Linked DNA regions of Phenylobacterium zucineum HLK1. The protein of the gene in region 1 interacts with the protein of each later gene in a pairwise test. Links are inferred from orthologs where the notes say so. Each region holds a gene or a part of one and is shown on either strand. Other genes may lie near its edges.

Region 1 (3,674 bases):
TGGCCCGGCTCGGCGTCAAGGTCGCCTACACGCCGCTCGGCGTGTTCCTCGCCCTCGTCTTCATCGGCCTGCCGTTCGTGGTGCGCAGCGTCCAGCCTGTGCTGCAGGAGCTGGACGCCGAGGTGGAGGAGGCGGCGCTGACGCTGGGGGCGACGCCGCTCCAGCGGTTCTGGCGGGTGACCCTGCCGGTGCTCACCCCGGCGCTGCTGTCGGGCCTGAGCCTGGCCTTCGCCCGCGGCGTGGGCGAGTACGGCAGCGTGATCTTCATCGCCGGCAACATGCCGATGACCTCCGAGATCGCCCCCCTGCTGATCGTCATCAAGCTGGAGCAGTACGACTACGCCGGCGCGGCGGCCATCGGCCTGGCCATGCTGGTCATCTCGTTCGGGGCCCTCCTGGCGGTGAACGCCGCCCAGATGGCGACGGCGGGGCGGGGGCGCGCATGACGGGGTCGCGAATCCGACTGCCGGGCCTTGCGCCCCTGTTCCTCGCGCTCGCCCTGGCCGTCCTCGGGGTGCTGATCGTCCTGCCGCTGGGCGTGGTGTTCCAGCAGGCGCTCTCCAAGGGACTGGGCGCCTACATCGAGCCGCTCCGGCAGCCCGACGCCCTGGCGGCGATCCGGCTGACGCTGACGGTGGCCGCCATCTCGGTCCCGCTGAACGCGGTGTTCGGCGTGGCCGCCGCCTGGGCGATCGCCCGCTTCGAGTTCCGGGGCAAGAGCCTGCTCGTCACCTTCATCGACCTGCCGTTCTCGATGTCGCCGGTGGTCTCGGGCCTGGTCTGGGTGCTGCTGTTCGGGGCCCAGGGCTGGTTCGGCGAGATCCTGCTGCAACACGACGTCAGGATCATCTTCGCGACGTCGGGCCTCGTCCTGGCCACGGTGCTGGTCACGCTGCCGTTCGTCGCCCGCGAGCTCATCCCGCTGATGCAGGGGCAGGGCTCGGACGAGGAGGCGGCGGCGCTGACCCTGGGGGCCGGCGGCTGGACCACGTTCTGGCGGGTCACCCTGCCCAACATCCGCTGGGCGCTGCTGTACGGCGTCCTGCTCTGCAACGCCCGCGCGATGGGCGAGTTCGGCGCGGTCTCGGTGGTCTCGGGCAGCATCCGGGGCCTGACCACCACTTTGCCGCTCCACGTCGAGGTGCTCTACAATGACTACGAATTCGTCGGCGCTTTCGCGGCGGCCTCCATCCTCGCGGGCCTCGGGCTCGTCACCCTCGTCCTCAAGACGGTCCTCGAATGGCGACATGCCGGTGAACTTGCCGCAAGCTGCAAACACTGACGGGGCCGCGCTGGAGATCCGCGGGGTCTCCAAGACGTTCGGCCGCTTCCCGGCGCTGCGGGACGTCTCGCTGCGGGCGCGGGACAAGGAGTTCCTGGCGCTGCTGGGCCCGTCGGGCTCGGGCAAGACGACCCTGCTGCGGGTGCTCGCGGGCCTGGAGACGCCCGACGCGGGCGAGGTGCGGTTCGGCGGCGAGGACTTCCTGGCCCTGCCGGTGCGCCGCCGCCGGGTGGGGATGGTGTTCCAGCACTACGCGCTCTTCCGGCACATGACCGTGGCGCAGAACATCGCCTTCGGCCTGTCGGTGCGGCGCGGGGCCGAGCGGCCCTCCCGGGACGAGATCGCCGAACGCGTGCGCCGCCTGCTGGGGCTGGTGCAGCTCGAGGGCTACGAGGGCCGGTATCCGTCCCAGCTCTCGGGCGGGCAGCGGCAGCGGGTCGCGCTGGCCCGGGCTCTGGCCATCGAGCCCAGGATGCTGCTGCTGGACGAGCCGTTCGGCGCCCTCGACGCCCAGGTCCGGCGGGGCCTGCGCCGCTGGCTGCGCGAGCTGCACGACCGCGCCGGTGTCACCACCGTCTTCGTCACTCACGACCAGGAGGAGGCCCTCGATCTCGCCGACCGGGTGGCGATCCTGCGCGACGGCGAGCTGGTGCAGCTCGGGACGCCGAACGAGGTCTACGAGCATCCGGCCGATCCGTTCGTCTTCGACTTCCTGGGCGCGGCCTGCCGCATGGCGGGCGTGGTCGAGAAGGACCGGCTGCGGGTCGCGGACTGGGAATCGGCCGCCCCGGCGGGCGCGCCGCAGGGGCCCGTGGAGGTGCTCTTCCGGCCCGACGAGGTCGCCTTCGCCCCGGCCGACGGGGCAGGCCTGGCCGCCGAGGTCCGGGCCGTGGCGGCGCGCGGCCCGGACGTGCGCATCGAGTGCCTGATCGAGGGCCGCGCCGTCGAGCTGAGGGCCCACGGCGCGGCCCTGCCGGCCGGGGTCGCCCCCGGCCTGGCCGTGCGGGTCAAGCCGCTGCGGCCGCAGGTCTACGCCGGCTAGCTACTGGAAGATCCAGTCGCCGGCCGAGAGCTGGGCGGGCGCCACGTTCTCGATCTGCAGGATGTAGTTCGGCCACTCCGGGGTCGGCCCCCCGGCGTCGCTGTCGAACAGCACCTTCGTCCCGCCAGCCCCGTCGTCGATCAGGCGCAGGTAGCCCGCGGCGAACGGATCCGAGCCCGTGTAGCCGGCGGTGTCGAACAGGCCGGACAGGTCGATCTTGTCCACGCCCGCCTCGAAGTCGGTGATGCGGGCCGGCGACCAGGGCTCGCTTGCGAACACGAAATGATCCGCCCCGCCGGCGCCGGTCAGGACGTCCGAGCCCTGGCTGGCGTTGAGCGTGTCGTCGCCTGAGCCTCCCGTCAGGGTCGAGCCGGGGCCGGCCGAGTCGATCACGCGGCCCTCGCCGTCGTCCTCTTCCGGCGGCGGGGGAGGCGGTGGAGGCGGAGGCGGGGGCGGGGGCTCGCCCGCGCCGCCGCCCGAGAGCTGGGCCCAGGTCAGGCCGGCGGCGGGCACGCCCTCAAGCTGCAGGACGTAGTTGGGCCACTGCTGACCCGTCTCGGCCCCGTCGCGGTCGAACAGCACCTTCGTGCCGCCTGCGCCGTCGTCGAGGAACCAGACGTAGCCGTCGGCCACCGGGTCGGCGCCCGAGTAGCCCGAGGCCTGGAAGAGCTTCGAGAAGTCCAGGGCGTCGGACCCGACGGCGAAGTCGGTGATCCGCGCCGGCGCCCAGGGCTCTGCCGCCCAGGCGAAGACGTCGTCCCCGGCCCCGCCGGTGATCACGTCGGCGCCCTGGCTGGCGTTGATGGTGTCGTTCCCGGCCGTGCCCGATAGCGTGGAGCCCGGACCGGGCGAATTGATCACCTGGCCCGCGCCGGTGTCGCCGCCGCCGGTGTCGCCGCCGTCATCGCCGCCATCATCGCCGCCGCCGTCATCCGGGGGCGGCTCGGCCGAGCCCTCGCCCGAGAGCTGGCCCCAGGTGAGGCCGCCGGCGGCCACGCCCTCGAGCTGCAGGACGTAGTTGGGCCACTCCTGGCCCGTGGCCGGGCCGTCGCGGTCGAACAGCACCTTCGTGCCGCCGGCCCCATCGTCGAACAGCCAGACGTAGCCGTCGGCCACCGGGTCGGCGCCAGCGTAGCCGGCGGCCTGGAAGAGCTTCGAGAAGTCCAGGGTGTCGGAGCCGACGGCGAAGTCGGTGACCCGCGCAGGCGCCCAGGGCTCGGCGGCCCAGGCGAAGACGTCGTTCCCCTCGCCGCCGGTGATGACGTCGGCGCCCTGGCTGGCGTTGATCGTGTCGTCGCCCGCCCCGCCGGTGAGGGTGGAGCCCGGGCCGGGCGAATTGATCACGCGGCC
Region 2 (3,221 bases), 1.0 Mb from region 1 along the record:
TCAGCACCCAGTCGGCGTGGGGCAGGCCCTCGACCCGGCACTTGCCGTAGCCGGCCTCCTTCAGCGCGCGCAGCAGGTGGTCGGCCATGGCGCCGACATGGCGCTGCGACCGGCCCGACGCCACGACCAGCGCGTCGGCCACGGGGCTCTTGCCCTTGAGATCGATGAGTACGACGTCCTGGGCCTTGTCCTCGTCGAGGCGGGCCAGGATCAGGTCCTCCAGGGCGCCGATGCGACCCTGGTCGTCCGATGAGGGCTCGGCGGCGGACGCCTGTCCCTCGTGCGCCGTAGGCGCAGGTTCACGTTGCAGCGGGGTAGCTCCTTTGTGTCCTCGCTCGCCGGACCCTATCACGGGCCCGCGGCCGGGTCAGCCGCTCTCACGAACACGTCAAGAGTTTGGGCTGTGGAGGCGTTCGCGCAAGGCCGTGGACGACTGGAAGTTGAAGCGGCCGAAGAGGAAGACCCAGGCCGGCGGCTTCAGCAGGGGCAGGATCGGCGCCTCCAGGGGCGAGCGGCGGGCGTGGGCGAAACGTCGCGCCGCGGGCGAGAAGCGGCTCTTCAGCGAGATCCAGGGCCGCGAGACCACGGCCACCGGCACCTCGCGCATGATCTGGGTCCAGCCGCGCCAGCGGTGGAAGGTCGACAGGCTGTCGGCGCCCATGATCCAGACGAAGTGCACGCCCGGGAAGCGGGTCTTCAGCGAACGGATGGTGTCGATGGTGTAGGCCGAGCCCAGCCGGCTCTCCAGGTCCGAGACGATCATCCCCGGGCCGGCGGCCAGCTCGCGGGCGAGCGCCATGCGCTCGGCCAGGTCGGCCGTCTCGCGGCCGGACTTCAGCGGGTTCTGCGGCGAGACCAGCCAGACCACCCGGTCGAGGTTCAGGCGCCGCTTGGCGGTCTCGGCGACGTGGGCGTGGCCCTCGTGCGGCGGGTTGAACGAGCCGCCGAACAGCCCGACGCGCATGCCGTGCTCCAGCTCGAAGCCGAGCTTCAGCGCCCTCGGCCGGCCGGCGGCGGGCGCCCGGCGGGCCGGACCTGCGAACCACATGGCCAGGGGTCAGCTCCCGCGCGGCGGGGTCGGCGCGCCCCCGCGGTCGAGGTGCGGGTCGGCCTGGGTCACGCGCGTGCGCACGGAGAACACGCCGTCGCCGGCCAGCACGCCGCCGCGGGCGAACAGGCGCCCGTTCTCCCAGTTGGACAGGCCGAGCTCGGGCTTCTTCAGCGCGTACTGGCCGTCCACCCAGCGGGTGAAGCCGTCGCCCACGAACGGGGCGTCCACCGCGGCGAAGAAGCGGGCGTGCGCGGCGGGGTCCTCGCTGATCAGGGCGGCGACGAAGCGCGGGCTGTGAGCGTTGAAGAGGGCCGCGGCCTCGGCCAGGTCGGCGACGATCCTCAGGCTGACCTCGGGGGTCTCCTCCCACTCCCACTCGCGGCCGAGCTCGGCGTCGGCGAGCGGCTCGACCAGCGGCTCCTCGCGCGGGCCCTCGGCGCGGACGACCACGCCGCGGCCGGCGCGCCAGGCCTCGGGCAGGCGGGACAGGTCCTGCTCGGCCACGTGCAGCTTGCAGCCCCGGCGGCGCTCGCCGGCCTTCCGCAGGGCCTCGAGGAAGACGGGGACCAGCTCGTCGGCGCGGGCCTCGACGATGCAGCAGGTGTTGAGCGTGTTGCAGACCTTGCGGTCCAGCGAGTGGTAGGCGGCGGCGAAGAAGCGGTCGGCGTCGGCGGCGGCGTCGGCCACCATCCAGGCCCCGCCCGTGCCGTGAAGGCTGACGGGCGTTCCGGCCTGGCGGGCGATGGCGCCCAGCTGGGCCACCGCCGCGCCCGAGCCGCGGGCCACGGCCAGCGACAGGCGCGGGTCGGCGAACATGGCCCAGCCGGCGGCGTGGGCGGGGGAGTCCACCAGCGCGGCGCAGCCCTCGGGCAGGCCCGCCTCGGTGATCGCCGGGTCCAGCGCCTCGGCCACGATGGCGCGAGCGGTGCCGAGCGCGTCCGAGCCGATGCGGAAGACCACGGTGTTGCCCGCCCGGATCACGCCGGTGGCGTCGGCGAAGACGTTCGGCCGGCCCTCGAAGACGAAGCCCACCACGCCCAGGGGCGCGACCACCTGCTCGACGGTCCAGCCGGGGTGCTCGACGCGCTCCAGCACCCGGCCGCGGGCGGCCTCGGCGCCGGCCCAGGCGCGCAGGCCCTCGATCATGTCCCGGCGCATGGCGTCCGAGACGGCCAGCCTGGTGGTGGAGCGGCCGCGGGCCCGGGCCTGCTCGACGTCGCGGGCGTTGGCCCCGGCGATCGCGGCCCAGACGGCGTCGTCGGCGAGACGGGCGGCGAAGGCCTCGAAGAAGGCGGTGACGGCGGCGTCCGGGACCTCGCCCATGCGCGCGAAGGCGGCGGCGGCCCGGCCCACGGCGCCCGCGGCCGTGGCCTGCTCGGCGGCGGGCACGTGCAGCAGGTCGCCGCTGTCCTGCACGACCAGCAGCCGGTCGCCGGCCCTGAACGCGGCGGCGAGCTGCGGGCTCACATGCGCGACGCGGTCGCCGCCGAACGGGATCGCCTGGCCGGGAGTGAGGGACTCCAGCCGGCCCGCCGTCCGCCTCGATGTTCCGCCGTCGTCCACCATGGGCCCCATTTGCTCAAGGTGAGCACTTCCTAGGCGTCTTTCCCGGGGTCAGCAAATGGCCTTCCGCCGGGCGTCGTAGATGACGCGGCGCTCAGGCCTCGGCGTGGGCCGCCAGCGCCAGGTCGTCGGCGTGGACCAGGGGGCCGGAGGTGTAGCCCAGGACGCCCTCGATCGCCTCGCTCTTCAGCCCGCAGATCCGCTCGGCGTCGGCGGCCTCGTAGCGGACCAGCCCGCGGGCGATCTCGCGGCCGGCCTCGTCGCGGACGAGCACCGCATCGCCCTTGTCGAAGCGGCCCTCCACCCGGCGCACGCCGGCGGCCAGCAGGCTCTTGCCCCGGCGCACCGCCTGGGCCGCGCCGTCGTCCACCACCAGCGCGCCGGCCGGGGCCAGGGAGCCGGCGATCCAGGCCTTGTAGGCGGCGGCCGGCGTGGTGGCGGGCTCGACGACCGTGGCGCGCTCGCCGCCCTCGACGGCGGCCAGGGGGCGCGTCCGGCTCCCCAGGGTGATCACGGTGGCGCAGCCGCCGGCCGCGGCGATCCGCGCCGCCGCGATCTTGGTGGCCATGCCGCCGGTGCCGACCCCGCCCTCGGCGTTCGCCCCGCC

Evidence for each region.
Region 2: the proteins of PHZ_RS06055 (region 1) and PHZ_RS01395 interact in binary tests that used the Escherichia coli proteins (3 or more experiments, as listed by UniProt). The link is inferred for Phenylobacterium zucineum HLK1 from one-to-one orthologs.

What each region holds. Positions count from the first base shown.
Region 1 is NC_011144.1:1,253,473-1,257,146, forward strand. The notes cover bases 287-3,285. They hold PHZ_RS06055 (sulfate/molybdate ABC transporter ATP-binding protein), read left to right. Parts: upstream 287-1,247; coding sequence 1,248-2,324; downstream 2,325-3,285. Other genes in these bases: cysT (sulfate ABC transporter permease subunit CysT), read left to right, coding at 287-446; cysW (sulfate ABC transporter permease subunit CysW), read left to right, coding at 443-1,282; PHZ_RS21545 (type I secretion C-terminal target domain-containing protein), read right to left, coding at 2,325-3,285. In the rest of the region: more of cysT, read left to right, coding at 1-286; more of PHZ_RS21545, read right to left, coding at 3,286-3,674. UniProt on the Escherichia coli protein: Part of the ABC transporter complex CysAWTP involved in sulfate/thiosulfate import. Responsible for energy coupling to the transport system.
Region 2 is NC_011144.1:250,668-253,888, forward strand. The notes cover bases 338-3,221. They hold PHZ_RS01395 (aldehyde dehydrogenase family protein), read right to left. Parts: upstream 2,618-3,221; coding sequence 1,058-2,617; downstream 338-1,057. Other genes in these bases: rsfS (ribosome silencing factor), read right to left, coding at 338-352; PHZ_RS01390 (nicotinate-nucleotide adenylyltransferase), read right to left, coding at 389-1,048; proB (glutamate 5-kinase), read right to left, coding at 2,709-3,221. In the rest of the region: more of rsfS, read right to left, coding at 1-337. UniProt on the Escherichia coli protein: Catalyzes the NADPH-dependent reduction of L-glutamate 5-phosphate into L-glutamate 5-semialdehyde and phosphate. The product spontaneously undergoes cyclization to form 1-pyrroline-5-carboxylate.